DNA from 4 places in the Xanthomonas cassavae CFBP 4642 genome. Region 1 is predicted to be linked to each of the others. Evidence: predicted binding sites of a transcription regulator. Region 1 holds the regulator's gene; each other region holds the start of a gene.
The links. Region 1 encodes FliA, which starts transcription of late flagellar genes. Its sites were predicted from a motif close to TAAAGTTTNNCNNNCNNNGGCCGATAA; they were not measured.
Positions count from the first base shown of each region.

Region 2: a site for FliA is predicted at 4,612-4,638, ahead of XCSCFBP4642_RS0109210 (methyl-accepting chemotaxis protein). Genes of this name have one in related genera too.
Region 3: a site for FliA is predicted at 1,972-1,998, ahead of XCSCFBP4642_RS0103100 (HD-GYP domain-containing protein). Genes of this name have one in related genera too.
Region 4: a site for FliA is predicted at 5,073-5,099, ahead of XCSCFBP4642_RS0112985 (methyl-accepting chemotaxis protein). Genes of this name have one in related genera too.

Region 1 is NZ_CM002139.1:2,412,013-2,419,826, reverse strand. Features, by position in the region: gene XCSCFBP4642_RS26915 (peptidoglycan-binding protein) at 1-330, shown strand, start outside; gene flhF (flagellar biosynthesis GTPase FlhF) at 1,475-3,166, shown strand; gene XCSCFBP4642_RS0110685 (MinD/ParA family protein) at 3,153-4,037, shown strand; gene XCSCFBP4642_RS0110680 (RNA polymerase sigma factor FliA) at 4,034-4,801, shown strand; gene cheY (chemotaxis response regulator CheY) at 4,837-5,229, shown strand; gene XCSCFBP4642_RS0110670 (protein phosphatase CheZ) at 5,229-5,855, shown strand; gene XCSCFBP4642_RS0110665 (chemotaxis protein CheA) at 5,858-7,510, shown strand.
Region 2 is NZ_CM002139.1:2,041,039-2,048,852, reverse strand. Features, by position in the region: gene XCSCFBP4642_RS0109225 (ATPase domain-containing protein) at 1-477, opposite strand, end outside; gene XCSCFBP4642_RS0109220 (response regulator) at 801-1,112, shown strand; gene XCSCFBP4642_RS0109215 (hybrid sensor histidine kinase/response regulator) at 1,266-4,124, opposite strand; gene XCSCFBP4642_RS0109210 (methyl-accepting chemotaxis protein) at 4,757-6,868, shown strand; gene XCSCFBP4642_RS0109205 (DUF3732 domain-containing protein) at 7,133-7,814, opposite strand, start outside.
Region 3 is NZ_CM002139.1:703,773-711,586, reverse strand. Features, by position in the region: gene XCSCFBP4642_RS0103110 (MarR family winged helix-turn-helix transcriptional regulator) at 1-233, opposite strand, end outside; gene XCSCFBP4642_RS0103100 (HD-GYP domain-containing protein) at 674-1,909, opposite strand; gene XCSCFBP4642_RS0103095 (MFS transporter) at 2,059-3,363, opposite strand; gene XCSCFBP4642_RS0103090 (gamma carbonic anhydrase family protein) at 4,047-4,592, shown strand; gene XCSCFBP4642_RS0103085 (DUF2167 domain-containing protein) at 4,673-5,569, shown strand; gene XCSCFBP4642_RS0103080 (YkgJ family cysteine cluster protein) at 5,632-5,898, opposite strand; gene ilvD (dihydroxy-acid dehydratase) at 6,162-7,814, shown strand, end outside.
Region 4 is NZ_CM002139.1:2,908,890-2,916,703, reverse strand. Features, by position in the region: gene XCSCFBP4642_RS0112995 (DEAD/DEAH box helicase) at 1-4,349, shown strand, start outside; gene XCSCFBP4642_RS0112990 (DNA-3-methyladenine glycosylase) at 4,289-4,909, opposite strand; gene XCSCFBP4642_RS0112985 (methyl-accepting chemotaxis protein) at 5,210-6,868, shown strand; gene XCSCFBP4642_RS0112980 (chemotaxis protein CheW) at 6,880-7,389, shown strand; gene XCSCFBP4642_RS0112975 (GGDEF domain-containing protein) at 7,807-7,814, opposite strand, start outside.

The DNA of each region.
Region 1 (7,814 bases):
CCCCTGTATGTGGACGTGAAAGACCGGTTGGAGGCGAAGGGCACGCCGCTACCGGAGGATCGCTTGACCCAGCTCACGGCGGCCCTGTACATGGAAGGCTTCAAGCCCGGCTGGGATGGGCGGGTGGATGTGGTCAACGAGCGGTTCTATGCGCAGAACTACGACGACATCACCAAGCGCTTCGCCACATCCATCGCCGAGCCGGCACCGTCGATCGAGGCATCGATGCAACAGGTGCAGGCCCATACGCTGAAAACAGCACGGCAGCAGCAGGCGATGACGCAAGCCAAACAGGAGCAGCCGACGCCGCCGGGGCCGGTCATCGGGTAATCAGCGAATAACAAATCCACTCAGGCGTTGAAACGAACCCCGCAGACAGCAAGCGGTCGAAGAGGTGCAACGGCACAGTGGACTCTCGCTCGACATGATCGCTGCGTACGGCACTGCTGCAGGGCCAGGACACGACGCGATCGGAAGCTCAATCGGCACTGCTAGCGAGCTGGTCCTTTCGTTCACTGCCCGGAACGCGGCGATACGGACGACATTCCCAGGCAATGGATGTCGCGCTGCAGATGCTGATCGTCATGCCCCCGGATCCCGAATTGTGCCGGGCACCTCGCAACGCCATGTCGCACGCCACGCGGACTCGCAGTGCGACGAGGCGGCACCGTTGGAAGGCCAGAACGACCGCGACACCATCGATTTTCTGCCGACCAGGTAGAACCCTACCTGCCTGCACGCCACCGACCTGAACTGTTGCGATACCACTCCGTTTGGGGCGTGTCATGCACCTCAGGCTGCGACCAGACCTGCGTGACAGGCTGACGGCGGGTGGCCGGTCTCCCGGCAGGCCTACCGGATAACCCATCGATTGCCACGCCAGTGGCCCCTATACGGCCAACTGTCACGCCGGCTGCGCTCGATACACGGCGCTCAGTCCTGCCTGACACGGGCTGTCTGCAGGCAGGTGAAGCCTCGCCAGCCACCTGCGCACGTGCCTGTCACCTGCCCCAGCTGCTGCCGGAAGTCCTGGCCAAGTCCCCCAAGGTGCGGCTGGTGATGGCTGCCACAGACCACACCCAGGCAGATGCTCTCCAACCGCGTGTGATCCGGCGCCGCTCTTGCATTGACTGCCGAGCCCTTCGATGGCCGGGCCGTGAGATCCGATGGCTGGGCAGTTCAGCAAGCCGAAGCGGGCCAGGTGTCAGAAAACCGCCACCCACTCCATCCGGTACTGCGTTTGCAGCACCGACCCGCAGGCGCGATGTCGGCGTGTGCCGGAAACCCAACGCCGCGTTTTGGCACACCGCATGCATTAGCTCTGGCGAGACCGCAGCCAGCACCACCGCTGCGGGGCGGACGGCAGGACTTGGAACTACGACCGGGACAGGCAACTCATGACGCTGGCAACACACCCACATTCATCGCGCACCCGTCCGGCGTCCGGCGGGTCCTGTTCCTGGAGGCACGTGGCATGAAGATCAAACGCTTTGTCGCCCCGGATATGCGCACCGCATTCCGCATGGTGCGTGAGGAACACGGCCCGGATGCCGTGATCCTGTCCAACCGGCGTACCGCCGAAGGCATCGAGATCGTCGCCGCCAGCAACTACGACGAAGAGCTGGTGCAGCGCGCCCTGGAAACCGCCCGCGAGACGCCGGCCCCCAGCGCCGCGCCGGCCCAGCAGGCTCCCGTGCAGCAGGCCCCGGCCCAGCCGGCGCAGGTTGCCGCCCGCCCCGCCGCGCCGGTCCACGCTCCGCTGAAGCCGGCCGCGGAGACCATGAGCCACCGCCAGCGCGTGGCCAGCGCCGCCGAAGACATGATTGCCGCCATGGCCCTGCGCCAGCCGGCCAGCGTGCCGCGCCAGGCGCCGGTCGCCACCCCGATCCGCAGCGCCGCGCCGATGCCGGCCGTGCAGGACCTGCCCGCGCCGGTCGTGCAGCGCCAGGAACACGCGCTGTCGGCGGTGCCGGAACAGCTGTTCGCCGACTTTTTGACCACCGCTCCGGTGCAGCGCCCGGCCGTGCAGGCCGCCCCGGTCCAGGCACCGACTCCGGTCATGGCCGCCACGGTTGCCGCCCCCGCCTATGCCGCCCAGGACCAGGACGACGACGCCTTCGCCGACGAGGCCGACTTCGATCTGGACGACGCGCTGCCGCAGATCCTGCCGCCGGCCGCGCTGCCGCCGATCGTGGTCGCCCCGCCCGCCCCCGCTGCGCTGGCCGCAGTGCCGGTGGCTGCCGCGCCGATCCCGCAGAACGACGAAGAACTCAAGCAGCTGCGCGGCGAGCTGGCGCTGATGCGGCAGATGATCGAGCGCGAAATGAACCGCCTGACCGACGAGCGCCTGCGTGGCTCGCCGGTGCGCGCGCAGGCCCTGGAGCTGATGGACGACTACGGCTTCGACGCCGGCCTGATCCGCGACGTGGCACTGCAGATTCCGGCCGATACCGAATTGCACCGCGGCCGCGGGCTGATGCTGGGCCTGCTGTCCAAGCGCCTGCCGGTGGCCCCGGTCGACCCGCTGGAACGCGGCGGCGTGATCGCCTTGGTCGGCCCGACCGGCGCCGGCAAGACCACCACCATCGCCAAGCTCGCCCAGCGCTTCGCCGCCCAGCACGCCCCGCGCGACGTGGCCCTGGTCACCACCGACACCCAGCGCGTCGGCGGCCGCGAGCAGCTGCACAGCTACGGCCGTCAGCTCGGCATCGCCGTGCACGAGGCCGACAGCGCCGAGAGCCTGCTGGAACTGCTCGAGCGCCTGCGCGACTACAAGCTGGTGCTGATCGACACCGCCGGCATGGGCCAGCGCGACCGCGCCCTGGCCGCCCAGCTGAACTGGCTGCGCGCCGCGCACCAGGTCACCTCGCTGCTGGTGCTGCCTGCCAACGCGCACTTTTCCGACCTCGACGAGGTCGTGCGCCGCTTCGCCCACGCCAAGCCCCAGGGCGTGGTGCTGACCAAACTTGACGAGACCGGCCGCTTCGGTAGTGCGCTGTCGGTCGTCGTCGATCACCAAATGCCCATCACCTGGGTGACTGACGGACAGCGGGTCCCCGACGACCTGCACCGCGCCAATGCCGCCAGTCTCGTTCTTCGCCTTGAAGATTTGCGGCGCGCTGCCGATAAGCCCTGTACTCCGGAGCACAACCATGCAGTCGCGTGAATACGCCAAGCTGACCAACGCCTTCCCCCTGTCGGCGACCCGTCCCGAGCCCCTGGGCCCGGTGCGCACCATTGCCGTGACCGGTGGCAAGGGCGGCGTGGGAAAAACCAACATCTCCGCCAACCTGGCCGTGGCGCTTGCCGACATGGGCAAACGCACGCTGCTGCTGGACGCCGACCTTGGCCTGGCCAACCTGGATGTGGTCCTGGGGCTGGCGCCCAAGTACACCCTGGCCGACCTGATCGCCGGCCGTTGCACGCTGGATGAGGTCATCATCGAAGGCCCCGGCGGCGTGCTGGTGGTGCCGGCCGCCTCCGGTCGCCGCCACATGGCCGAACTGGCCCCGGCCCAGCATATCGGCCTGGTCAACGTGTTCTCCGAACTGGAACGCGACCTGGACGTGATGGTCATCGACACCGCCGCCGGCATCACAGACAGCGTGCTGACCTTCTGCCAGGCCGCCCAGGACACCGTGGTGGTGGTCTGCGACGAGCCGGCCTCGATCACCGACGCCTACGCGCTGATCAAGGTGCTCTCGCGCGAACGCGGCGTGGACCGCCTGCAGATCATCGCCAACATGGTGCGCGACCCCAACGAGGGCCGCCTGCTGTACGACAAGCTCTCGCGCGTGTGCGAAAAGTTCCTGGGCGATGTCTCGCTGAACTACCTCGGCCATGTGCCGCAGGACGACTGGCTGCGCCTGTCGGTGCAGCGCCAGCAACCCGTCATCAAGGCCTACCCCGCCAGTCCGTCGGCGCAGGCCATCGCAGAAATCGCACGCCGTACCTCGCGCTGGCAGGCTCCCACCGTGCCGCGCGGCAACGTCGAGTTCTTTGTCGAACGCATCATCCAACGGGGAGTGGCCGCATGAGCACCGCCACCGCAACGAGCGCCACCGCGCAGTACCGTGCCGTGCAACGCAACAACGCCAACGACGTGGTGACCCAGCACGCCGACCTGGTGCGCCGCATCGCCCACCATCTGGCCGCCCGCCTGCCGGCGAGCGTGGAAGTGGACGACCTGATCCAGGCCGGCATGATCGGCCTGATCGAAGCCTCGCGCAGCTACGACTCCGAACAGGGCGCCTCGTTCGAGACCTATGCCTCGATCCGCATCCGCGGCTCGATGATCGACGAGATCCGCCGTGGCGACTGGGTGCCGCGCTCGGTACACCGCCGCGCCCGCGACGCCGCTGCCGCGGTGCGCAAGATCGAGCAGAACACCGGCCGCGCCGCCGCCGCCACCGAAGTGGCCGCCGCGATGGACATGCCGCTGCCCGACTACCTGCGCCTGATGGAAGACGCCGCACGCGGCCAGGTGCTGAGCCTGGAATCGCGCATCGAAGATCACGGCGAACTGGACACCACCGCCAAAGGTGGGCCCAACCCGCAGCAGATGATGGAGCGTGGCGAATTCGGCCGCGAGCTGGGCAAGGCCATCGGCCAGCTGCCCGAGCGCGAGCAGCTGGTGCTGTCGCTGTACTACGAACAGGAATTGAACCTGAAGGAAATCGGCGCCGTGCTCGGTGTCAGCGAATCGCGCGTCTGCCAGATCCATGGCCAGGCGGTGGTGCGTCTGCGCGGCCGCCTCAAGGTCTTCGAACTGGCCGATGCCGGTGTCGAAAATGATGACTGATTTTTTCGCATAATTTTTAGAGTTAGGAGCTTGATGTGAACAAGAACATGCGGATCCTGATCGTGGACGACTTCTCGACGATGCGACGTATCGTCAAGAATCTGTTGGGCGATCTTGGCTTCACCAATACCGCAGAGGCCGAAGACGGCAACAGCGCGCTGGCTGCGCTGCGCGCGGGCCCGTTCGATTTCGTGGTGACGGACTGGAACATGCCCGGCATGACCGGCATCGACCTGCTGCGCAACATCCGCGCCGACGCCAAGCTCAAGCACCTGCCGGTGATGATGGTGACCGCTGAAGCCAAGCGCGAGCAGATCATCGAAGCCGCGCAGTGCGGCGTGAACGGCTACATCATCAAGCCGTTCACCGCGCAGACACTGGAAGAGAAGCTGGGCAAGGTGTTCGAACGTCTGGCGGCGACCGCCTGATGAACGCCACCGTGGAAGCCGATGCCGAACGTGCCGCCCTGATCGAGCGCCTGCAGCACGCGCTCGATGCACTGGAAAGCGGTGACCAGGTCGCCTGGCGTCGCGAGGTCGATCACCTCGCCGCCCTGCGCACACGCCCGATGATGCAGAGCCTGAGCCGGCTCGCCCGCGAACTCGGGCAGGCCCTGGGCGAATTGCCCACCGTGCCCGAAGAAGCCGGCGAACTGGACGATGCCTGCTCGCGCCTGGACCACGTGGTGGAAATGACCGAAAAGGCCAGCCATCGCACGCTGGATCTGGTCGAGGAGTGCCGCGTGCTGGCCAACCAGCTGCGCGACGGTGGACTCAATGAAGACCAGGGCGCGCTGCTGGAAAAGATGCGCCACAACCTCACCGAGCTGTCGCTGGCGCAGAGCTACCAGGACCTCAGCGGGCAGATCATCCGCCGCGTGGCCGGGATCGTGCGGCGCGTGCATGAAGGCTTCGGTGCGCTCGGCCTGCCGCCGAAGAACACCGAGCCGAAGAAAGACGACGGCGGTCTGGCCGGTCCTGCAATCAAGGGCCTGGACCGTCACGCGGTGTCGCAGGACGACGCCGACGATTTGCTGTCCGGATTGGGGTTGTAACCATGAGTGCTGTTCCAGACGATATTGCGGCCGATTTCATCGTCGAGGCCCAGGAAATCCTGGACCGCCTCGGCGAACAGCTGGTGTCGCTGGAACAGGCGCCAGACGAAGCCGACCAGCTCAACGCGGTGTTCCGCGGCTTCCACACGCTCAAGGGCGGCGCCGGCTTCCTGGCGATAAAACCCATGGTGGAGCTGTGCCACGCCGCCGAGGAAACCCTGGGCATGGCGCGCTCCGGCCAGGCGGTGTTGCAGGCGCATCACTTCGATGCCGCGCAGCAGTCGCTGGATTATCTGCAGGCCATGCTGGATGCGATGGGCTCGGGCGAAACCGTGCCGCATGCGCCGGCCTCGCTGATTGCGCAGTTCGATGCCAAGAGCGGCCCGCCGGCGGTCAAGGCCGCGCCCAAGGCCGCTGCCGCTGCACCCGCACACGATGACGCACACGGCGCTGCTGCGCCGGGCGCCAAGGCCGCGCCCAAGGCGGCGGCCAAGGCGGCCGACGCCGAGCAGACCGTGCGCGTGGACACCAAGCGCCTGGACGCCATCGTCAACCTGATCGGCGAACTGGTGTTGTCGCGCAACCGCCTCAAGACCCTGCGCACCCGGCTGCGCGACGAAGAACTCGACCGCGCGGTCAGCACCCTGGACATCGCCACCGCGCGCCTGCAGACCGCGGTGATGCGCACCCGCATGCAACCGGTGAGCAAGGTATTCGCACGCTTCCCCAAGGTGGCCCGCGATGTCGCGCGCACGCTGTCCAAGGAAGTGGAACTGGAACTGATCGGCGCCGAGACGGAACTGGACCGCAACCTGGTCGAGGCCCTGGCCGACCCGCTGGTGCACCTGGTGCGCAACGCGATCGACCACGGCATCGAATCGCCGGCCCTGCGCGAAGCCACCGGCAAGCCGCGCAGCGGCCATGTGCGTCTGTCTGCGCAGCAGGAAGGCGACTACGTCAGCATCGAGATCCAGGATGACGGCGCCGGCATCGACCCGGAACGCCTGCGCGAAATCGCCCGCAACAAGGGCCTGATCGATGCCGAAGCCGCCGCCCGCCTGAGCACCGACGAGTGCCTGCATCTGATCTTCATGCCGGGCTTTTCCACCAAGGCCGAGGTCACCGACATCTCCGGCCGCGGCGTGGGCATGGACGTGGTGCAATCGCGCATCCGCGAACTCAGCGGGCAGATCCAGATCCAGTCCGAACTGGGCCGCGGCAGCCGCTTCATGATCCGCGTGCCGTTGACCCTGGCGATCCTGCCCACGCTGCTGGTGCAGGCCGGCGAAGCGGTCTACGCCTTGCCGCTGGCCCGCGTGGTCGAAGTGCTGCACGCCCCGCAGACCTCGTTGGGCTGGTTCGACGGCCGCGCCGTGCTGGACCGCCGCTCGCATACCCTGCCGCTGATCGACCTGCGCCGCTGGCTGGGCGTGCCTGCCGAGCAACCGCCGCTATTGACGGTGGTGCTGCTGCAGGCCGGCGAAACCCGCTTCGGCCTGGTGGTGGACCAGGTGCGCGGCCGCGAGGAAGTGGTGATCAAGCCCCTGCCCCGCGCCCTGCGCGGCCTGCCCGGCTACGCCGGCGCCACCCTGATCGGCGACGGCCGCATGGCGCTGATCCTGGATGTGGATGGGCTGCGTTCCAGCGATCATTGAGGTTCGGGATTCGGGATTCGGGATTCGGGATTCGGGATTCGGGAATCGGGAATCGGGAATCGGGAATCGTCAAGACGATCCTGGTTGCCTGATCTAACGACAACGGCCGCGTATTGCGGCCGTTGTCGTGTCACTACCAGCATCGCTGCCGATCTATGTCGCTACGCGCGCAGGCATGGGCGCGATGATTTGGCGACGGCCAGGCTGCCGTGGAAATGAACCTGGAACCGTTATTTCCCGTTGTGCGCTGGTGTGGTTGCGACGCTAGTGGCATCCGGCACCGAGGTCAATCGCAAGGGGTCTG
Region 2 (7,814 bases), 370 kb from region 1:
GAGTGCCAGCACCTGCCGCCGGTAACGCAGCGAATCCTGCGCCAACAGACGCAACTCGGACAACGAGTCGAACACTACCCGCGTCGGCTTGACCCGATCGACCTCGGCCTGGATCAGCTTGATCGTGCCGTCCAGTTCCATCTCCCAGGGGTGCAGGATGGATTGCTGGCGGCCATCGCCCAGGAAGGCCTCTGCCGAGGCAAGCTCGAAGACGTGCAGCGGCTCCAGCGACCACTCATGCGAGGCAGCCACCTCGTTGAGCTCGTCGATGGTTTCCGACAGCGTGACATACAGGCAGCTCTCGCCCTTGGCGGCGCCATCGAGCAGGAACTGCAACGACATGGTGGTCTTGCCGGAGCCAGGTTGGCCCTCCAGCAGGTACAGCCGGTTGGCCGGCAGGCCACCGCGGAGGATGGTGTCAAGCCCCGTCGTCCCGGTGGTGATACGGTTTGCGATCATCGGCTTCACATTATCCATGCCGTCGAATTTATCACGCAAGCGTAATTGCCCATTGCCTGCAACTGAACTGATCAGCTCGCCTGGATTCAGGGCCGTTGACCGGGCTCACCGTGACCGGTGAGGCATTCTCGACGATTCGATTTGTTGCCGATATTTGCGGATGTGGACATTGGCGACTCTCTCACTCCCGTTGTGACGACTCCGACACATCCGTCACACATGCGCGCATAGCGTGGTACAGGAAGCGGCCGCGCTGTTGCGACCGCTCGAGGATCGCAGTGAACGACGCATCACACCACGCACGCATTCTTTTGGTTGAGGACGACGACGCCATTCGTGCAATGACCGCCGATATCCTTTGCGACAAAGGCTACCAGGTGGTTGTCTCCGCCGACGCCGAACAGGCCCTGCAACAACTCACCACGGCCTGCCCTTTCGATCTCCTGCTGTCCGATATCTGCCTGCCCGGCATGAACGGCCGTGACCTGGCCGACAACGCACGGCGGCTTTATCCCGCGCTCCCCATCGTCTTCATGACCGGCTATGCGGGTGTCAGTGCCCAGCGTGCAGACTTCCTTGACACCGGCATGCGTCTGTTGACCAAGCCATTCTCGTTGCGCGACCTGCTGGGCATCGTGCAGACCGCGTTGTAACCGGGCGCGAGCGCTTCGACTCGACGCCGTATGAGCGTCGATTGGAACGCATCGTGAAATCAGCCGCAGGATGTCTTGACCACATCGCCCGGCATGCCGTCTGGTTACTCCAGTGCGGGCGCCGTGCTGCCCAGCCGTCGCGAACCGAGCGCATTACTGCACATGCCGCTCCAACAACTGCGCCACGCGCCGCTCCAGCTCGGCTGCCGGAAATGGCTTGGTCAACACCTCCATGCCGTCATCCAGTTGCCCCGCGCCCACCGCTGCGGTCGCCGCATACCCTGTAACGAACAGCACCGGCAGACTGGGCCGATACTGCCGGCCTGCATCGGCAACCTGGCGTCCGTTCAAACCACCGGTCAGCCCGACATCGGTCACCAGGACATCGATCGCTTCCGATGAGCGCAGCCATTCCACCGCCGCGCTGCCCTCGGCCGTTTCGATCACGCGATAGCCGGCCTCGGTGAGGACCTCGCAGATCAGCATGCGAATGGCGGGTTCGTCCTCCACCAGCAATACCGTGCAACTCCGCACCGCGGTGCGCAGCGGCTGCTCGAGCACGTCGCTGGTCTCGGCGCTCGCCTGCTCGCCGTCGAACCGCGGCAGGTACAGCGCCATGGTGGTCCCCACACCGACTTCCGACTCGATGCGCACGTGGCCACCAGACTGGCGGGTGAATCCATAGATCATCGACAGCCCCAGCCCGGTCCCCTGCCCGATGGGCTTGGTGGTGAAGAAGGGCTCGAACACCTTGGACATGACGTCGGCGCTCATGCCGGTGCCGGTGTCGCGTACGCTCAGGCACACGTAATCACCGGGCGGCAGATCCAGTTGCTGTGCCGCGGCCTGATCCAGCGAGCGGTTATGCAGGCTGATGGCGAGTTCCCCGCCATCGGGCATGGCATCGCGTGCATTGAGGCAGAGGTTGAGCAAGGCGTTTTCCAGCTGCGGCGCATCCACCAACACCTTCCACGCCTGCGGCGCCGGCAACACCTGCAAGCTGATCGATGGCCCCAGCGTCCGCGAGATGATCTCGCGCATGCCCTGCACCAGCGTATCCACTTCCAATGCACTCGGTGCCAGCGTCTGCCGACGCGAGAACGCCAGCAGGCGCTGCGTCAACGCAGTCGCACGCGCGGCGCTGGTCTGCGCCATCTCCACGTAACGCTCCAGCCGGTCGTACTTGCCCTGCTCCACGCGTGTCTGCAACAGTTCCAGCCCCACCGTGATGGCGGTCAGCAAATTGTTGAAGTCGTGCGCCAGGCCACCGGTCAATTGCCCCACCGCCTCCATCTTCTGGCTCTGGCGCAGTTTTTCCTCGGTCAGCAGCAATGCCGCGCTGCGCTCGCGCACGCGCTCTTCCAGCGTCTCGGTCAGCAGGCGCAACTGTTCCTCGGCCTGCCGCTTGTCGGTGACATCCGATGCCGTGCCGAACCATTCCTCGATCTTGCCGCGCACGTCCAGCAAGGGCACCGCACGCAGCAACGTCCAGCGAACGCGCTGCGCGGGGTCCAGCACGCGGATCTCCAGCTCCAGCCCGGCCTTGTTGGCGATCGCTGTTGCAATGGCATCGGCCAGTTGCCCGCGGTCGTCGGGATAGATCCATTCCAGCTGCCAACGCGCACGGGCGGGCAAGCCATCGTCCTGCAGGCGATCGCCCGCGTGCAGGCGTAGCGCGCTCCAGTCGGCGGTGGCGGAAAAGATCGATTGCGACGACGCGCGCACCAGCGCATCCAGCCGACGCTCGCTCTTGATCAAGGCCTCGCTGGCCAGGCGCTCGGTGGTGCGGTCGCGCACGACCTTGACGAAGCCGATCGCCGCTCCAGTCTCGTCGCGCAATACCATCAGCGAGCCGTTGGCCCAGAACCATTCACCGGATTTGCGCACATGCCAGCGCTCGTCCATGCCGCTGCCGCTCTCCAGCGCAGCAGCGGCTTCGATCAGAATCTGCCGCCGCTCGACATCGTCGGGAGTGAAGGTGCGTTCCAGCGATCGCCCGAGCATCTCGGCCTCGCTCCAGCCCAGAATGCGGTGCGCGCCTTCGTTCCACGAGGTCACCCGCCCACGCATGTCGGTGGCGATGATCGCGTAGTCCATGACGCTGTCCAGGATCTGCCGGTTCCGCACCTCCGCCTCGCGCACGGCGCGCTCAAGGCTGATGCGGTCGGTGATATCCAGGCCCTGCACGAAAATGCCCGAGACAGTGCCGTCGGCGCCAGCAATCGGCTGGTACACCAGGTCCAGCAGGCGTCGCTCGCTGGGCCCGCCCGGCACCGCCTGCACGTCGTACACCAGCGCATTGGCCGAGTAGGCACGCCCGGACTGATACACCTCGTCCAGACGCTGCACATGCCCCTGTTCGACAACATCCGGCAATGCCTCGGCCAATGGCCGGCCGATCACGTCGCGATGGCCGATCAGGCGCGAATAACACGGGTTGGCGAATTCGACACGATGCTGCGGCCCGCTCAGGAACGCCATGAACATCGGCGCCTGCTCGAACAGGCGGATCAGGCGCTCGTGTTCGTCGGCCAGCCGCGCCTGCGCCAACTTGCGCGCAGTCACCTCGTTGGTCACGCAGAACGCGCCGCCCACCTGGCCGTCGTCGAGATAGATCGGCGAGAACGAGAACGTCCACCAGGTCTCCTCCGGCGTGCCATAGCGGTTCATGCCGATCGGCACTTCTTCAAAGCGCGATGCACGCCCTGCGAACGCTGCCTCGATCGGCGCGCGCACCGCCTCCCAGGCATCGGCCCACAGCTCGCGCAGCGGCGCACCGAGTGCATGCGCCTGCCGCGGCCCCAGGATCGGCGCATACGCATCGTTGTAGAAGAACGTCAGCGCGTCGCCCCACACCACATACATGCTCTCGGGCGAGGCCAGCATCAGGTTCACCGCATTGCGCAGCGGCGACGGCCAGTGCGCAGCAGGCCCCAGCACGCTGCCATCCCAGTCATGCGTACGGACCCCATGCGCCATGGCGCTACTGCCATGCGGAAAGGCGGTGCTCATGCAGGGCTCGCGCACGGCGCGGCTTGACGATTGCCACTGCGCGCATCACACCGAGTATTCCCCGCGTGGCGTGCAGCCGGCTTACCGGTCAACCATTGATGCATCGTTTCAACCATTGAGAAGGACCAGGACCCACCACACACGAACGCCCCGCAGCGCATCAACACCACCACCGGCCGCACATCATCTTGCCTGCGACCGCCGACGTCCAGCAGCCAGCGTCCATCCGACTGAATCGATCACATCGCCATTCCGCCTCGCGGGCGCGTCGGTGGCTCCTGGCCGGCTGCACTGGCCCGGAAAGCTGCACCGATACCGCAGGCTGTAGTGGTGCGCGAGACAGCCACGCGAGCGCCACGCGTCAGGCAGGCCAGGCGATCAAACGGGCCTGGGGGTAAGCATTGCCATAGGTGATTCGGCAAGCCAGGCCACCTGCAGCAGATGCGACTGCCGATCGAACCGCATCTGAACTCGCTGCGGCGCAACGTTCAGTTTTTTCGGTCGAGGCCGTTACCGATCAGATCCAGACACATCCGACGCTACGGCACTCCGGCTGCATCCCCGGCCGTATCGTAGGCCCTCCCCCCCCCTGTTGCTGGGACCTCCCGCCCTTCTGCTCGTCGGATCACCCTATGCATTCCCTCTCGAATCTGCGCATTGGTCAGCGCCTGGCGCTCGGCTTTCTCGCCATCATCGTGCTGATGGTGATCCTGACCGTGGTCGGCATCCAGCGCGTGCGGAGCATCGACCAGCAGCTCACTGCCATCAACGAAGTCAACAGCGTCAAACAACGCTATGCCATCAACTTCCGCGGCAGCGTGCATGACCGCGCGATCGCCTTGCGCGATGTGGTGCTGATGGATGAGCCGGCAGACCGCCACGCGGCCGAGCAATTGATCGACAAGCTCGCCGCCGACTACGCCCGCTCCGCGCGACCGCTGGATGCCTTAATTGCGGCGTCAACGGACGCAAACGAAAAGGCGATCCTGCAGCGGATCAAATCCATCGAGCAACGCACCATGCCGTTGATCGCGCAGGTCCGCACATTGCGCGATGCCTCGGACAAACCGCACGCCGAACAGCAGCTGTTGCAGCAGGCCCGCCCTGCCTTCATCGACTGGCTGGCCAGCATCAACGCCTTCATTGACCTGCAGGAAGCCAAGAACCGCGTCGCCGCCAAACAGGCCGTTGCCACCGCACGGGGCTTTGCGATGTTGATGGTGGTCTCCACCGTCGTTGCATTGCTGCTCGGTGCAGGCATCGCGTTCCTGCTCACCCGCAGCGTGGTGCTGCCATTGCGCCAGTCACTGCGGCTGGCCGAGCGCATCAACGAAGGCGATCTGCGCAGCCAGGACACCCCGACCGCCAACGACGAATCCGGCCAGTTGCTGCGCGCCATGCAGCAGATGCAGCACCGCCTGCAGGACGTGATCTCCGCACAGCGCACCATGGCGAGTCGGCATGACGCTGGCGAGATCAGCTACCGCACCGATGCGCAGCGTTTTCCGGGCGAATACGGCCACATGGTGCAGGACACCAATGCGCTGGTGCATGCACATGTACAAACCCAGCTGCGCATGACCGAGGTCATGGGGCGCTACGCCGTTGGCGACCTGGCACCAGAGATCGAACACTATCCCGGCGAAAAAGCCGCCATCACTGCCACCATGCAGCAGGTCAAGCAGAACCTGCGCGCCATCAATGCGCAGATCCACACACTGACCCAGGCCGCATGCGCCGGCGACTTCGCGCTACGCGGCCAACCGGAACACTTCGAGCACGACTTTCGCCTGATGGTGGAAAACCTCAACACCATGATGGCCACCTCCGACACCAACCTGGCCCGGTTCTCCGAGCTGCTGCGCTCGATCGCCGACGGCGACCTGACCGTGCGCATGTCCGGCAACTTCCACGGCGTGTTTGCTTCCATGCGCGACGATGCCAACAGCACCGTGCACTGCCTCACCGACATCGTCACGCATATCCAGACCACTTCCAACAGCATCGGATTTGCCGCCGAAGACATCGCCAGCGGCAACCAGGAACTAGCACGCCGCAGCGAACAGCAGGCCGCCAGCCTCGAGGAAACCGCCGCCTCGATGGAAGAGCTGACCTCCACCGTCAAGCAGAACGCAGAGCACGCCGGCCGCGCCAATCAGCTTGCCCTTGGTGCCGCGTCCATTGCCTCGCAGGGCCGCGATGTGGTCGCCCAGGTCATCGACACCATGTCCGGCATCGAAGCGGCGTCCAGACGCATCGCCGACATCATTTCCGTCATCGACGGCATCGCCTTCCAGACCAACATCCTCGCCCTGAATGCCGCCGTCGAAGCCGCACGCGCCGGCGAACAAGGCCGCGGATTCGCCGTGGTGGCATCGGAAGTACGCACCCTCTCGCACCGCTCCTCCGATGCCGCCAAGGAGATCAAGCGCCTGATCGACGACTCGGTGCAACGCGTGGCCGACGGCTCGGCACTGGTGCACACCGCCGGCACCACCATGGGCGAGGTGGTCACCAGCGTCCAGCACGTCACCGACATCATGGGCCACATCTCCGCCGCCTCGCAGGAACAGGCCAGCGGCATCGAGCAGGTCAACCACACCATCGCCCAGATGGACGAAACCACCCAGCAAAATGTGCGCCTGGTCGAGGCAGCAAGCACCGCCGCGCATGCGCTGGAAGACCACGCCGTGCAGCTGAGCCGCGCTGTGGAGGTGTTCAAGGTCAAAGCCACGGTGATGTGAGCATGACGGCCCAAATGCCGACCATCGTTCGCATGCAACGTCGGGGCCTGCGAGGGAATAGCTGCCGAGGCTGGAAGAAAGGTCGGCCGCTTGATGGCTTGCACTACGGTTGGCGGAGAGAGTGGGATTCGAAGTAACGCCTCGTAACCCACTGATCTGCAAGCAAAACACGAACCGGAATGTGTCCTGGTGAGTGTCTGGGGAGCATACGCCCGCCTTAGCAGCTCAGGCAACTCGCCGAGCGATCTCAAACGGTGATAAGCCTCACTCAATGAAGCCCCTGGTTCTCCACCTGGCGCGAACAAAGCTACCGAAGTCGTAGTGGTCTCCCAAAGAGAGCTTGTCCGCGTGATCAGACACGATGATCTGTGGCATCACCCCTGTTGCCTCTGCCGTCTGATCGCAGAACTTGGCGAGCTGGGTAAACATGTTGTTCACCTCACTCATATCCTCGTCGACTCGCGTCTCACGGCGGGACTGCTTGGCCAAATCTTCCGGATCAAATTGCTCTCCGTCATCCAACGACGCTGGGAAGTAGACCTGGGTTGGCTGATCCAGGAAGAGAACGGGTGGGATCTTGCAATTGGCCTCAGCTGCAAACTGAGCATGCAAGGCCAAAAAGAGCGCCAAGTGTGAGTAGAGCCAGTTCGCACCACTTCCCATCGACCGAAGATAGACCCGGCTCTTATCGTCTTGCTGATACCAAAGCTCAAATGTCTCGATATCAAAGCGCAGCCTCGAAGGCTTGTAGGTGCTTTCAAAGCCAAACCGATCGCCGAACCTGCACAGTTTGGCATCGATGCTTTTGCTCAACGCTGCAAGCCTCTGCTCAATCTCATAGTGCGCCAGCAGCTGACCGAGTCGGCTAACTTCTGCCGACAATCGCGCAGCTTGCTCGGACAATTCCGACTCAGGCTTGTCCAATTGCTCCTGGATTGCAATCTCA
Region 3 (7,814 bases), 1.7 Mb from region 1:
AGCATCAGCAAGGAGAAATCGACCGGCTTCAGATCGAAGGCCGCCACGCACTCCTGGAACATCCGCCGCACCAGCAGCTCGGTGCGGGTGATGCGATACCCCAGCAGCCGCAGCAGGCGCGCCTGGTCCACCTCGGTGACGGGATCGGGCAACGGTGCAACAGGGGCGGTAGCGGGCATGACGGTTCTCGCGACGAAGGCAGCGGGCGGACTGGTACGCGCCGTGCGCTCCATCCGCAACGCCGATCCCCGACGTGCACCGCATTGTAGACGCGGCCAGGCCCATCGATGTGGACGTGCAGGCCGCCGTTACGTGCCGGAGTCGCGTGCCCGGCAGCGGTATAGCAGCGCTGCAGCATGCGAGGGACCGCGCTGATCCAGTCGCGGAGTAGACATGGTTCCGGTCGGCAAGTGATTGCGTTCCGGAATAGTTATTTAACATAACTATATTGCCAAGCTGCAGCGCAGCATGGTCGCGTCCGCTAGGTGGTGCTGGATCTGGGTCCAGACGGCGATCAGCAGGCCGCATGGGGCCAGGCGGTTCGGTGTGATCGGCCGCGGGGCGTGGCCGGGATCAACCGTCGGCGGCATGCCGATCAGCAAGGACGCGCAGCCGGGCACGCGCCACACACCGGACGGGCATGCAGGACTACCCGCGGCGGGGCACGGCCAGATCAGGGCAGCCAGAGTTTCTCGAGATCGCGAAAGCCCCAGTCGCTCGGAGTTTCCATCTTTTCGATCCGGTCCTGGCAGTCGGGGCGCGACAGGTCGATGTCCTGCACCAGCACATGGCTGCGCAGCCTGGCCGAGTAGAACGCCCGCACCTTCGGTTTGAGCAACGCGTCCGGGGTCTGTTCGATCACCACGGCCAGCTTCTGCGATTCCAGCCGCACCAGCGAACCGACCGGATAGATCCCCAGTCGGCGCACGAACGCCTGGAAGATCACCGGGTCGAAGTGGCCTTTCCACGAGGCCATCTGCTTGAGCGATTCGGCAGGATCCCAGCCGCGCTTGTAGGGGCGGTCGGAACTGATGGCGTCGTAGACATCGCAGACCGCGCCCATCCGCGACATCAGCGAGATCTCTTCGCCGACCAAGCGGTTCGGATAACCGCTGCCATCCATCTTTTCGTGATGATGCAGGGCGATTTCCAGCACCACCGCGTTCTGCACGCCGCCGGCCACCAGCAGGCGATGGCCATCCAGCGGATGCTGGCGCATGACCTCCATTTCTTCGTTGGTGAGCCGGCTCGGCTTGTTGAGGATGTCCAGCGGCGTCACCGCCTTGCCCATGTCGTGCAGCAGCCCGCCCATCGCCGCTTCCACCACCTGCGCATCGGGCAGGCCGAGCTGGCGGGCAAGCCCGCTCATCAGCCCGGCCACGGCCATCGAGTGCAGATAGGTGTAGTCGTCGGCGGTCTTGAGCCGCGCCACGCTGATCAGGGCCTGCGGGTGACGCAGCACCGAATCGTTGATGGCTTCCACCAGCGGCATGGCCGCCTCGGTATCGACGGTACGGCCGAGCCGTACGTCGCGAAACATCTCCTCCACGGTGTCGCGCCCGTCTTCGAAAATGCGCCGTGCCCGCACCACCTCGGCCTCGATGCCGATCTGCGCGGCGACGCTGTTGGTGCGCACCGTGCGCATGGTGGACGCTGGCGCTGGCGCTGGCGGTTCCGGTGCCGGAGGCGTGACATCGGCCGCCTCGGTCTCCGGCATGCTCGCATCCACATCCAGCCCGCGCGCGGTGTCGATCACCAATTGCTCGATCCGGCTTCCATGGATCTTGTCCACGTCCTGCGAATCGACCAGGAACGAGGTTTTCCAGAACGGATGGTGCACCCATGCGCCCAGCAGCTTGTAGACATACATGCCGGGGCGAAGTTGGTCGGAGTCGATGGTTCTGAGCATGCCGGCGCTGGTGTGCACGATGTCTGCGGAAGAGTCCGCCATGGGCATGGCGGTCCTCGGAGGTATCGGCAGGCGGCACGATTTCTTTGGTCCGCCGATCCGTGCTGGACAGGCCGATTCACACGGTCGAGCACGGCCGGCTGAGCGGTTCAGCGATCCGGCAAGCGCATCGCCACCACGGCGGCGGCAGCGAACAGCAGCGGCACGTCGCAGGCCAGGTACAACATGGCCGGCGTCCACCCGGCGTCCAGCACCACCCCCGCACACAGGGGCGACAGGATCGCGCCGAAGCGGCCCACGCCGATCGCCCAGCCCATGCCGGTAGAGCGTACGGCTGCCGGGAATACCACCGACGCTATCGCATACAGCCCTCCCATGGCGGCGGTCATTGCCGCACCGGTCAACAGGGCGGTCACGAAGGCCCAGCTCAGCACCGCGCTGCTCAGCCCGAACGCAAGCATCGCCACCGCCACCAGGATCAACGCACCGGCCGTGAGCCGCGACAGCCGCGCGCGCAGCGCCAGCCAACTGAACAGCGTACCGCCCGCGATACCGCCCAGATTCAACAGCACCCCGCCGGTCACGCCCTGAGCGGCCGACAGCCCTGCGGTCACCAGCAGCTTGGGCGTCCAGCTGAGTACGAAGTAGAACGAGAACATCAGCAGAAAGAACGCCAGCGCGATCAGCAGCGACTGCCGCCGCACCGCGCCGACGAACAGCGCGGCATAGCCCTGCCCGGCCGTCTGTACCGGCGGCGGCGGCAATTGCGGCGAGGCCGGCATCCCCATTCGCGCCAGCACTGCGTTGAAGCGCGCATGTGCATTCGGCGGCCGGCGGGCTATCAGGAACTCCAGCGACTCCGGCAGAAAGGCAAGCACCAGCGGCATGCACGCCAACGAGCCCAGTGCGCCAAGCAGAAATACCGAGGGCCACGACCAGTGCTGCAACAGCAGCGCCGCGATCGCCCCGCCCACGGTTGCGCCCACCGGGTAGCCGGTTGCCTGCAGCACCGTGGCCGTACTGCGCCAGCGGGCGGTCGAATACTCGGCAGCCGTCACCGCCACGCACGCCATTATGCCGCCGATCCCGATACCGGTGAACGCCCGCAGCGCCCCCAGTTGCCAGGCGTTGCCGGCCAGCGCCGAGGCGCCCATACCCACGGTGAGAATGGCCAGGCAAATCAGCGTCAGCGCACGGCGGCCGATGCGGTCAGCCAACGGCGCCAGTACCAACGACCCCACTGCCATGCCCACCAGCCCGGCACTGAACAACATCCCCAACGACTTTCCCGACAACTGCCAATCCGCCGACACATGCGGCGCGGTGAACGCCATCGCCATCACGTCGAAACCGTCGAGCATTGTCAGCAGCACGCAGATCGCCACTGCCCGCCACTGAAAAGGCGTCATGCGCTCCAGCACGAAGGACGCAGGTGTTGAAGCGCTTTGGAGCATCGGGGTGTCCTGTGGAGAAGGGAATGTTCTTGCAGAGCGGGGTGCGGGTGGTCGTGCATCGACAGCAACTTGCGCGGCACTGCAATGACGGCGAGCGGGAGAAAGCGATGTTCGCGTCGCCCGGAACTCGCCATCGCACCGCAACTGCACGCACGCTAGGCCGATCGCAGGCACTGTTCAAGCCGGATCACCGCAGTGCTGTGCGCTTATCGGACGTGACGAGATTGGGCTTCGCTTGGGCGACCACGCGTTCGGACGCGCGATCGACTTCACGCCGTGGTAGGCGACGTCCATCGCTGCGATGAGCAACGACCGCCAGTCCTGGCGCTGTCGCAAAGACATACCAGAACGGTTGGTCGCGATACCGATAGCGTCGCCTGATCGCAACGCACTGCGGCTGCCAGCCAATAACACGGCGATACGTGCGTGCGGTTGCTACTACTCGACAGTGCAGTCACCGAGGTCTGTGGTCTGTGGTCTGCGATCGCAGCCTTGCACACCAGCGGCAAGCGCCCACTGCCTCGTGGTCCGCCGGCGTACAGTCCGCTGCCGGCAGCACATCGCCGCGCCTGCAGATGCACTTCCGCGGTAAGACCTGGGCCCTTCCGCAGTCACCATCACGGCCCGGGTATCATCCACACCGTGTCCGCATCTGGCGGCGCGCCGACTTGCCGGAGAATGCCGTGACCCCGATTCGCCCGTTTCTGGACCACACCCCGCAACTGGGCGAGCGCGTCTATATCGACCCGGCCTGCACCATCATCGGCAAGGTAAGCCTCGGCGACGATGTGTCGGTGTGGCCGGGCACGGTGATCCGCGGCGACGTCAATCATGTGCAGATCGGCGCGCGTGCCAACGTGCAGGACGGCACCATCATCCACGTCAGCCACCACAGCCCGTTCAACAAGGCCGGCTACCCGACCGTGATCGGCGCCGACGTCACCGTGGGCCACGGCACCATCCTGCATGCCTGCACCATCGAAGACCTCTGCCTGATCGGCATGGGCGCCTGCGTGCTCGATGGCGCCACCATCAAACGCTACGGATTTGTTGGTGCCGGTGCAGTGGTCGGACCGGGCAAGGTGGTCGGCGAGGCAGAGTTGTGGCTGGGCAACCCCGCCCGCCTGGCGCGCACGCTCAGCGACAAGGAAATCGAAAGCCTGCATTACTCGGCCCAGCATTATGTGCGGCTCAAGGATCAGTACCTGGGTATCGCCAGCGTGCGCTGACCCGTTGTCTGCCGTGTGAACGCATGGCAGAATCTGCGCCCTGCGGCGTGGGGACGCTGCCATCGAATGGATTCGACCTGATGCACAGTTCCGTTGTCCTGCGCGGCCTGCTGGCCGCCTGCCTGCTGGTTGCAAGCCCGCTGCTGCTCGCCGTACCGGCCGAGGCCGCGGACGAGGCGCAAGTGCTCTCTGCACTCCACTATCACGACGGCCATATCGCCGTGCCGCAGGCCAAGGCGCACTTCGATCTGGACCCGGCCTTCCGTTATCTAGACAAGGCCGATACGCGCCGCGTGCTCGAGCAGCTGTGGGGCAACCCGCCCGACGACAGCGTGCTGGGCATGATCGTGCCGCGGACGCCTGCGCTGGATGCACCGGACAGCTGGGCGGTGGTGGTGACCTACAGCGATGAGGGCTATGTGTCCGACGAGGACGCCGCCAAGATCGATTACAGCGAACTGCTGGAACAGATGCAGAAAGGCACCGCCGAGGACAACGCCGCACGGCGCGAACAGGGGTACGGCACGGTCGACCTGCTCGGCTGGGCCGTGCCGCCGCGCTACGACGCCGGCAGCAAGAAGCTCTACTGGGCAAAGGAACTGCGCTTCGATGGCGCCCAGCAGCACACGCTCAATTACGACATCCGCGTGTTGGGACGCAGCGGCTATCTGAGCCTCAATGCCGTCGCCGGCATGGGCCAGCTCGATCAGGTGCGTCAGGGCATGCAGCAGCTGCTGCCGATGACCGAGTTCGACCAGGGCGCACGCTATGCCGACCACAACCCGTCCACCGACAAGATCGCCAGCTACGGCCTGGCCGGCCTGATCGGCGGTGGCCTGGCGGCCAAGGCCGGGCTGTTCGCCAAGCTGGGCCTGCTGCTGGCCAAGGGCTGGAAGCTGGTGCTGTTGGGCGTGCTGGCGCTGGGCGCCGGCATCAAGCGCGTATTTGCCGGGCGCAAGGCCGACGCCAACGGTTGAGCGCGCGTCGACGCTGCCGATGTCGCTGCCGATCCACATCGGCAGCGGCACCTTCCTGACCTTCAGGGCTGCGTCGCACGCTCCAGGGCGGCCAGCATCGCCAACGCCTGCGTGCGCGAGCTGCCGCACATTTCCACTGACGGACGCAGGCTCGCGCAGACCGCCGGGCGGCTCGGCTGCCCGAACAGGCGGCAGCCCAACTGCGCATCCAGTTGCACACAGCGCACCCCGGCCGGCTTGCCCTGCGGCATGCCCGGAATCGGCGAACTGATGGAAGGGGCAATGCAACAGGCGGCACAGCCCGCGCGGCAGGACACAAGAGCGCTCATGCGCTGAGTCTAAACCGCCCACGCTCACGGGCAATGGCAACGCATCACCGATGTCACGCACAGGGATGAACCGTTCGGCGCAGGATTGTTGGCCGGTCGCTCGACGGTATCGCCCGTACGTTCGCCACTTTCGGCCGCGCGTGCGCGCGACAACTGCATGCTACCGTGCGGGATCATCGGAGCGCGCCTTGACGGTTGCAGCAGCAACAGTCCTGGCGCGGTCTAATTGCCAGCCACCGCTCGCCCTCGTCGTTGAATCCGCCATGCCCGAATACCGCTCCAAGACTTCCACCCACGGCCGCAACATGGCTGGCGCGCGCGCGCTCTGGCGCGCCACCGGCATGAAGGATGGCGACTTCCACAAGCCCATCATCGCCATCGCCAATTCGTTCACCCAGTTCGTGCCCGGGCATGTGCACCTGAAGGATCTTGGGCAGTTGGTCGCGCGCGAGATCGAGCGCGTCGGTGGGGTGGCCAAGGAGTTCGACACCATCGCCGTGGACGACGGCATCGCGATGGGCCACGACGGCATGCTGTATTCGCTGCCCAGCCGCGAAATCATCGCCGACTCGGTCGAATACATGGTCAACGCGCATTGCGCCGACGCGCTGGTGTGCATTTCCAATTGCGACAAGATCACCCCCGGCATGTTGATGGCTGCACTGCGCCTCAACATCCCCACCGTGTTCGTCTCCGGCGGCCCGATGGAAGCCGGCAAGACCAAGCTGGCCGAGCACAAGCTCGACCTGATCGATGCGATGGTGATCGCCGCCGACAACAGCGCCTCCGACGAAAGGGTCGCCGAATTCGAACGCAGCGCCTGCCCCACCTGCGGCTCGTGCTCGGGCATGTTCACCGCCAACTCGATGAACTGCCTGACCGAAGCGCTGGGGCTGTCGCTGCCGGGCAATGGCACCGTGGTGGCAACGCACGCCGACCGCGAACAACTGTTCCTGCGTGCCGGACGCGTCGCAGTGGAACTGTGCCACCGCTGGTATGGCGGCGAAGATCCCACCGCATTGCCGCGCGGCATCGCCACCTTCGACGCCTTCGAAAATGCGATGACGCTGGATATCGCCATGGGTGGCTCGACCAACACCATCCTGCATCTGCTGGCCGCCGCGCAGGAAGGCGAGGTGCCGTTCGGCATGCGCGATATCGACCGCCTGTCCAAGCGCGTGCCGCAGCTGTGCAAGGTGGCGCCGAATACGCCGAAGTACCATATCGAAGACGTGCATCGCGCCGGCGGCATCATGGCCATTCTTGGCGAGCTGGCACGCGGCGGCTTGCTGCACACCAACGCTGCCACCGTGCATGCGCGCACCCTTGCCGATGCCATCGCGCAATGGGACATCACCCGGACCGACGATGAAAAGGTGCTCACATTCTACAAGGCCGGCCCGGCCGGCATTCCCACGCAGATCGCCTTCAGCCAGGCCACGCGCTGGGACACCCTGGATGCCGACCGCAGCGACGGCTGTATCCGCGACGTGGCGCATGCGTTCTCGCAGGAAGGCGGCCTGGCCGTGCTGTACGGCAATATCGCCCGCGACGGCTGCGTGGTGAAAACTGCTGGCGTGGACGAATCCATCCACGTGTTCGAAGGCAATGCGCGCGTTTACGAGAGCCAGGACGCAGCGGTCAAGGGCATCCTTGCCGACCAGGTGGTCGCCGGCGACATCGTCGTGATCCGCTACGAAGGCCCCAAGGGCGGCCCCGGCATGCAGGAGATGCTGTACCCCACCAGCTACCTGAAATCCAAGGGCCTGGGCAAGCATTGCGCCCTGCTCACCGACGGCCGTTTTTCCGGCGGCACCTCGGGACTGTCGATCGGCCATGCGTCGCCGGAAGCGGCGGCAGGCGGCGCGATTGGCCTGGTACGCGACGGCGACAAGATCCTGATCGATATTCCCAAG
Region 4 (7,814 bases), 500 kb from region 1:
TCGCGCAGACCTTTGCTGCGCCCACGCCGGCGCAGAGTGCGGCGTGGCCGGCGATCCAGGCCGGGCGGCACACGCTGGTGGCCGCGCCCACCGGGTCGGGCAAGACCTTGACTGCGTTCTTCGCCGCCATCGATGGCCTGATCCGCGACGGCCTGGACAATGGTGGCGCGTTGCCGGACGAAACCCGTGTGGTCTACGTATCGCCGCTGAAGGCCTTGTCCAACGATATTCATCTCAATCTGGAGGCGCCGCTGCAGGGTATCCGCGCGGCGTTGGCTGCCAACGGGCTGCCGGATGTGGCGGTGCGTACGGCGGTGCGTACCGGCGATACGCCGCAGCGCGAGCGCGCGCAGGCGCGGCGGGTACCGCCGCATATCCTAGTGACCACACCGGAATCCCTGTACGTGCTGCTGGGGTCGGCGTCCGGGCGCGATGCGCTGCGGCATGTGCGTACCGTCATCGTCGACGAAATCCATGCAGTGGCCGCCGACAAGCGCGGCAGCCATCTGAGCCTGACGCTGGAGCGGCTGCAGCGCCTGGCCGAGCGGCCGATCGTGCGGGTGGGGCTGTCGGCCACGCAGAAGCCGATCGAGACGGTGGCGCAATTTCTCGTCGGTGTGGGTGAGGACGGTGCAGCGCCGCAGTGCGAGATCGTGGACATCGGCTACGCGCGCGCGCGCGACCTGGCACTGGCATTGCCGCCCACGCCGCTGAGCGTGGTGATGTCCAACGATCAATGGCTGCAGGTCTATGCCGAGGTGGCCACGCTGGCGCAGCAGCATCGCACCACGCTGGTGTTCGTCAATACGCGGCGCATGGCCGAACGCGCCGCGCGGCATCTGGGCGACCTGCTCGGCAAGCAACGGGTCGCAGCACACCATGGCAGCCTGTCGCGCGAGACGCGCCTGCTGGCCGAGCAGCGGCTCAAGGCCGGCGACCTCACCGTGCTGGTGGCCACCGCCTCGCTGGAACTGGGGCTGGATATCGGCGATGTCGATCTGGTGTGCCAGCTCGGTTCGCCGCGCTCGATCGCCACCTTCCTGCAACGTGCCGGACGCTCAGGACACAAGGTCGGCGGCACGCCCAAGGCGCGCCTGTTTGCGCAGACCCGCGACGAGCTGGTCGAATGCGCCGCGCTGCTGGACAGCGTGCGCCGAGGCGAGCTGGATACCCTGCGCATTCCGCTGGCGCCGCTGGACGTGCTGGCCCAGCAGATCGTGGCCGAAGCGGCCTGCGAGGACTGGGACGAAGATGCGTTGTTTGCGCTGGTACGCCGGGCGTGGCCGTTCGCGCAGCTGAGCCGCGCCAGCTTCGACGGCGTGGTGCGCATGCTGTGCGATGGCTTCAGTACCCGGCTTGGCCCGCGCGCAGGCTATCTGCATCGCGATGCGGTGCATCGCCGGCTGCATGCGCGGCGCGGTGCGCGCATGACCGCGCTCACCTCCGGCGGCACCATTCCGGAAACCGGCGACTACAGCGTGGTGCTGGAGCCGCAGGCCGACAAGATCGGGACGGTGAATGAAGATTTCGCAGTGGAGAGCCTCACCGGCGATGTGTTCCAGCTCGGCAATGCCAGTTACCGCATCCTGCGCGTGGAGGCCGGGCGCGTGCGCGTGGAAGACGCCAAGGGCGCGCCGCCGAACATTCCGTTCTGGCTGGGCGAGGCACCCGGTCGCAGCGACGAGCTGTCGGTGGCCTTGTCGCGTCTGCGTGGCGAGATCGCGGCGCGACTGGACACGATTCCGCATCCGGCCGCGCGCGCCTGGTTGTGCGACGAGCTGGGCATGGCGCCGGAAGCGGCGCAGCAGGTGGTGGACTATCTGGCGCAGGCCTGCACGGCGCTGGGTGCCATGCCGACCCGCCAGTGCCTGGTGATGGAGCGTTTCTTCGACGCCAGCGGCGGCACCCAGCTGGTGATCCACTCGCCCTATGGCAGCCGCATCAATCGTGCATGGGGCCTGGCGCTGCGCAAACGCTTCTGCCGCACCTTCAACTTCGAACTGCAGGCTGCCGCCACCGAAGACGCCATCGTGTTGTCGCTGTCCACCAGCCACAGTTTCGCGCTGGAGGAGGTTGGCCGTTACCTGCATTCGTCGTCTGCCGAGCATGTGCTGATCCAGGCATTGCTGGATGCGCCATTGTTCGGCGTGCGCTGGCGCTGGAATGCCACCAATGCGATGGCGCTGCCGCGTTTCACTGGCGGTAACAAGGTGGCGCCGCAGCTGCAACGCATGAAGTCCGAAGACCTGCTGGCCACGGTGTTCCCGGACCAGGTGGCGTGCGCGGAGAACCTGGTCGGCGAGCGCGAGGTGCCGGACCACCCGCTGGTGGCGCAGACACTGGAGGACTGCCTGCACCAGTCCATGGACAGCGAGGGCTGGCTGCAGGTGTTGCGTGGTCTGGAATCCGGTGCGATCACGCTGCTGGCACGCGACCTGGCGGCGCCATCGCCGCTGGCGGCGGAAGCCTTGAACGCACGCCCGTACGCATTTCTGGACGATGCGCCGTTGGAAGAGCGCCGCACCCAGGCCGTGCAGAGCCGCCGCTATACGCCGCAGAGCAGCGACGATCTGGGGCAGCTGGATCCGCAGGCGATCGCAGCGGTACGCGAAGAAGCCTGGCCGCAACCGCGCGATGCTGACGAAATGCACGAGGCGCTGGTGGGCCTGGGCGTGCTGCCGGTTGAGGAAGCCACCGACGCCTCGTGGCAGGCCTGGCTGGCGGCGCTGGTCGCCGATGGCCGCGCCAGTTGCCTGGCGATCGACGCTGCGCCTGCGCTGTGGGTGAGCGCCGAGCGCATCGCCTGGTTCATGCCGTTGTACCCGGACGCAGTGGCGCAACCGCCGTTGCAGGCGCCGCTCGACTGCCAGGTTGCCGACTGGCAGCGCGACTGGGCCGTGCGCGAACTGCTGCGCGGGCGCCTGTCGGCCGTCGGCCCGGCGCAGGTGCCGGCGCTGGCACGCGCGCTGCGCCTGCCCGAGACCGACGTTGCACTGGCGTTGGCGGCACTGCAGCGCGAAGGCTATGTCATGGCCGGGCGTTTCAGCGCGCAGGCAGCGGCGGAAGAGTGGTGCGAGCGGCACCTGCTGGCGCGCATCCATCGCTACACCCTGGGGCGGCTGCGGCGCGAGATCGAGCCGGTGTCGCAGCGCGACTACGCGCGTTTCCTGTTCGAATGGCAGCACTTGGACTGCACCGGCCGGGTTGCCGGCCCCGATGCGCTGGCCGGCGTGGTCGGGCAGCTGGAAGGCTTCGAAGCACCGGCGGTGCTCTGGGAAACCGAACTGCTGCCGGCACGCGTGCGCGACTACCAATCGGCGTGGCTGGATGAACTGTGCACCGCTGGACGCACCGTGTGGGCGCGGCTGCGCCCCGGTGGCGGCCGCAGCGGCGCCGCGTTGCGGTCAACCCCGATCGTACTGCTGCCGCGGCGGCAGGCGCAGCGCTGGAGCGGCCTGGCACGTGTTGCCGACGAAGAACCGCTGGGTTCGCGCGCACAGCGCGTGGCAGAGGTATTGCAGCAGCAGGGCGCGCTGTTCTTCGATGAGATTGCCGATACCGCGCGTCTGATGGGCACCGAGCTGGAAGACGCACTGAGCGAACTGGTCATGCGCGGCCGCGTGCACTGCGACAGCTACGCCGGGCTGCGGGCACTGCTGGTGCCTGCGTCCAAACGACCTTCGGCGTTGTCGCGCCACCGTCGCCGCGCCAGCGCGTTGGGCATTCGCGATGCCGGCCGCTGGGCACCGGTGCGTGCGTTGCCGGACCTGCCACTGGCGGAAGCAGGCGAACGCCACCAGGACATGCTGGAACACCTGGCCCGCACACTGCTGCGCCGCTATGGCGTGGTGTGCTGGCGGCTGCTGGAACGTGAAGCCGCATGGCTGCCGCCGTGGCGCGAGTTGTTGCGCATGTATCAACGCCTGGAAGCGCGCGGCGAGATCCGTGGTGGCCGTTTCATCTCCGGTCTGTCCGGCGAGCAGTTCGCGCTGCCGGAGGCGATTGCCGCCTTGCGCCGCGTGCGCGCACAGGCGCCGCAACACCAATGGATCTGCGTCAGCGCAAGCGACCCGGCCAATCTGCTCGGCAGTCTGCTGCCCGGCGAGCGGGTCGCGCGGGTGCCGGGCAATCGGGTGGCGTACCTGGACGGCATGCCGATGGCGGTGTGGGTGGCGGAGCGCTTCGAGCCGTTGCAGGAGCTCGACGCCGAGCAGGGCGCGCAGGCGCTGACGGCGCTGCAGCGCGGCCCCGGCGCTGCCGAACCGACGCCGCTGGCACAGTGGTTGGCTCAGCCGCCCGGTAGCGTGGCGCGCGCACCGGTCACGCGCGGCAGCGGCCGCGACAGATAGCCGCTGTCCAGCACCACCCAGCGCCACGGTGCCTGCACTGCCTTGCGGATGCCGATCCGGGGCGTTGCCAGCGGCGCAGCCGGTGGCGGCAGGCCGTCGTCTTCGATCCACAGCCGCGCTGCGGCATCGGTCAAGTCCAGTCCGTTATCGGCCGCGCTCACTCCAAACGCCTGCGCCAGCCGGCCGGGGCCGGTGGTCAGCACCTTGATGGGCACGCCGCCACGCGCCGCCTGCATGGTGTCCAGACCGTCCACGGGCTCCAGCGCGCGGATCAGTACCGCGTGCCCGGGCGCGCCGCCGCAGACGGCGTTGATCGCCCAATGCATGCCGTAGATGAAATACACATACAGGTGACCGGCGGCACCGAACATCACCTGGGTACGCGGCGTCATGCCCCGGAATGAATGCGCCGCCGGATCCTCGCTGCCGCAATACGCTTCCACTTCGGTGATGCGGCCCCGGCGTCCATCGGCGCTGACCAACACCTTGTTGAGCAGGCACGGGGCTACCTCGCGCGCATCGTGGTCGTAGAAATGGCGGGGCAGGGGCGTAATCGGCATGCCGCAAGCCTAGCGGTACGTTCGTGAGGTCCCTGCGGACTGGCTTGGACAGGTCATCGGCCAGGGGTAGGGGTTTTCCGAATCGAGATCTGCAGGAACGTCTGCCCTGTCACAAAAGCGCACATCCACTGGGATGAATAGCCGTTTAACGGCAGCGAACGTCTCAAGCGCGTTTTGCCATCGCCGATAGCTAACAACGATCGGTCAGACCAGCCGCATCGCCGCCATCGGCACGCCCAGCACCGTCGGTCGTCACTGCAACGCCTGTGGCCCACGCATCATTCTCACGAGAACTCCCCAATGTTAGGCAACTTCAAAATCGGAACCAGGCTGATCGTGGCGTTCCTGATCGTTTCGGCGATCGGCGCATGCATCGGGTGGGTGGGCTATTCCAACTCCGGCCGCATCAGCGACCTGTCGACCTCGCTGTACGAGCGCAAATTGCTGGGCTTGTCCAACGTCAAGGAAGCCAACATCAACCTGATCTACGCCGGCCGTGCGCGTGTCAATCTGTTGCTGGCCAGCAGCGCGGAAGAGCGCCAGTCGCATGTGCAGAACATCGACAAGTACACTGCCAAGGTGGTCGACCATATGGCGCGTGCGCGCGACAGCTTCCAGACCGAGGAAGGCAAGAACAAGCTGGCGCAGTTCGATCGCGCCTGGCAAACCTATCTGGACGAGCGCGGCCGCTTCATCGAAGCGGCCAACCGCGAAGCGCTGCGCGAGGCCAACCCCGAGCTCGCCGCGCTTTCGCGTGCGGTACGCGCCAGCTCGGACGAAGTGGATACCTTGATGACCGACCTGAGCGGCCTGCGCGAGCGCAGCGCGGCCTCTGCCAACGCCGAAACCGGCGCCATCCATGCGCGTAGCTCCAAGCTGTTGATCGCCATCATCTGCAGTGGCGTGCTGCTCGGCGCCATTCTGGGCGTGGTGATCAGCCGCAGCGTCACCGGCCCGATCCGGCGCGCCGTCTCGGTGGCCAACGGGCTGTCGGAAGGCGACCTGACCATGCAGATCGATGTGCACGGCCGCGACGAAACCGCGCAGCTGCTCGAAGCGATGCGCACCATGGTGCAGAAGTTGTCGCAGGTGGTGGGCGAGGTGAATACCAGCGCCGAGACCCTGGCCAGCGCTTCCGAAGAAGTCAGCGCCACCGCGCAGTCGCTGTCGCAGGCGGCCAGCGAACAGGCCGCCGGGGTCGAGGAAACCAGCGCCTCGCTGGAGCAGATGACCGCCTCGATCAGCCAGAACACCGAAAACGCACGCATCACCGACGGCATGGCCACCCAGGCCGCCAAGGAAACCATCGAAGGCGGCGAAGCGGTGGTAGCCACCACCCAGGCGATGAAGCAGATCGCGCAGAAGATCGGCATCATCGACGACATCGCGTATCAGACCAATCTGCTCGCGCTCAATGCTGCCATCGAAGCGGCGCGTGCCGGCGAACATGGCAAGGGCTTTGCGGTGGTTGCCGCCGAAGTACGCAAGCTGGCCGAACGCAGCCAGGTCGCGGCGCAGGAGATCGGCGAGGTGGCCAGCTCCAGCGTGGAACTGGCCGATCGCGCCGGGCGTCTGCTGGACACCATCGTGCCCAGCATCAAGCGCACCTCGGATCTGGTGCAGGAAATCTCTGCCGCGTCCGAAGAACAATCGTCCGGTGTCAGCCAGATCAATTCGGCGGTGGTGCAGTTGAGCCAGACCACCCAGCAGAACGCCAGTGCCTCCGAAGAACTGGCCGCCACTGCCGAGGAAATGAGCGCGCAGGCCGAGCAGCTGCAGCAGAGCATGGCGTTCTTCCGCCTGGGCGGGCAGGGGCCGGCGACCACGCCGCCCAAGCGTGGCAAGCAGGTCGTCGCACGCCCGGTGCGCGCCGCAGGTGCGCGCGGCTGGCGCAGCAGCGCGGCGCCGGCCTACGCGATGTCCGAAGGCCCGGACGAAGGCCAGTTCGCTCGCTTCTGAGAGATCGATCGATGACTGCACAGACTTCCGATGCAATGCCCGGCGACGCCGATGCGGCCGCCCAGCACCTGACCTTTCAGCTCGATGGCGAAACGTTTGCCACCAGCATTCTCGGCATTCGCGAAATCATCCAGTACCGCACCCCGACGCCGGTGCCATCGATGCCGGCCTGCGTGCGCGGAGTGATCAACCTGCGTGGGGCGGTGGTGCCGGTGGTGGACCTGCAGGCGCGGCTGGGACGCGCCGGCAGCGCCATCAACAAGCGTAGCTGCATCGTGATTCTGTCCACCGAGCAGGCCCAGGGCACCCAGGTGATCGGCGTGCTGGTGGACGCCGTCAACGCGGTGATCGAACTGGCCGACCAGGATATCGAAGCGGCGCCGGCGTTCGGAACGCATATCCGCCGCGATCTGCTGCGCGGCATGGGCAAGGTGGGCGAACGCTTCGTGGTGCTGCTGGACATGGAGCAGGTGCTGCAGGTGGAGGAGATCGCCGGTAGCGCAGCGGTGCTGGCTGCCTGAGCGTCGCTTGCCGGCGTCATACCACGTGCCCGGTGATGCTATCGGCTGGCGTGGCAGAAGGGCAGTAGCGACATCCGACGACCGCCTGGCAATGGTCTGCGGCTACTTCGGGATGTGGAGTGTCGTGGGCCACGTCGGCGTGTGGTGCCCACTCCAGACTCGTGTACGGCGGCTGTTCGGCGGACCACCGGCGCCATGCGAATCGGTCGGCAAGATCAGCGTGTTACAGCACTGAGCACCATCTCGATGGCCCTGTGCGCGATGAACAACGTCGCGAAGGGGCTGCGCCTGCATGGTCAGCGCAAGTTGGTGCGCTTGCGAAAGGCAACGCTGCGATCAATCGAGCCGGCCTCTCACGTAAGGCCGGTGACTCAACGCAACGGCAGATCACCACGACACGCCTGCACGTCGTGTTGCTCAGTCGT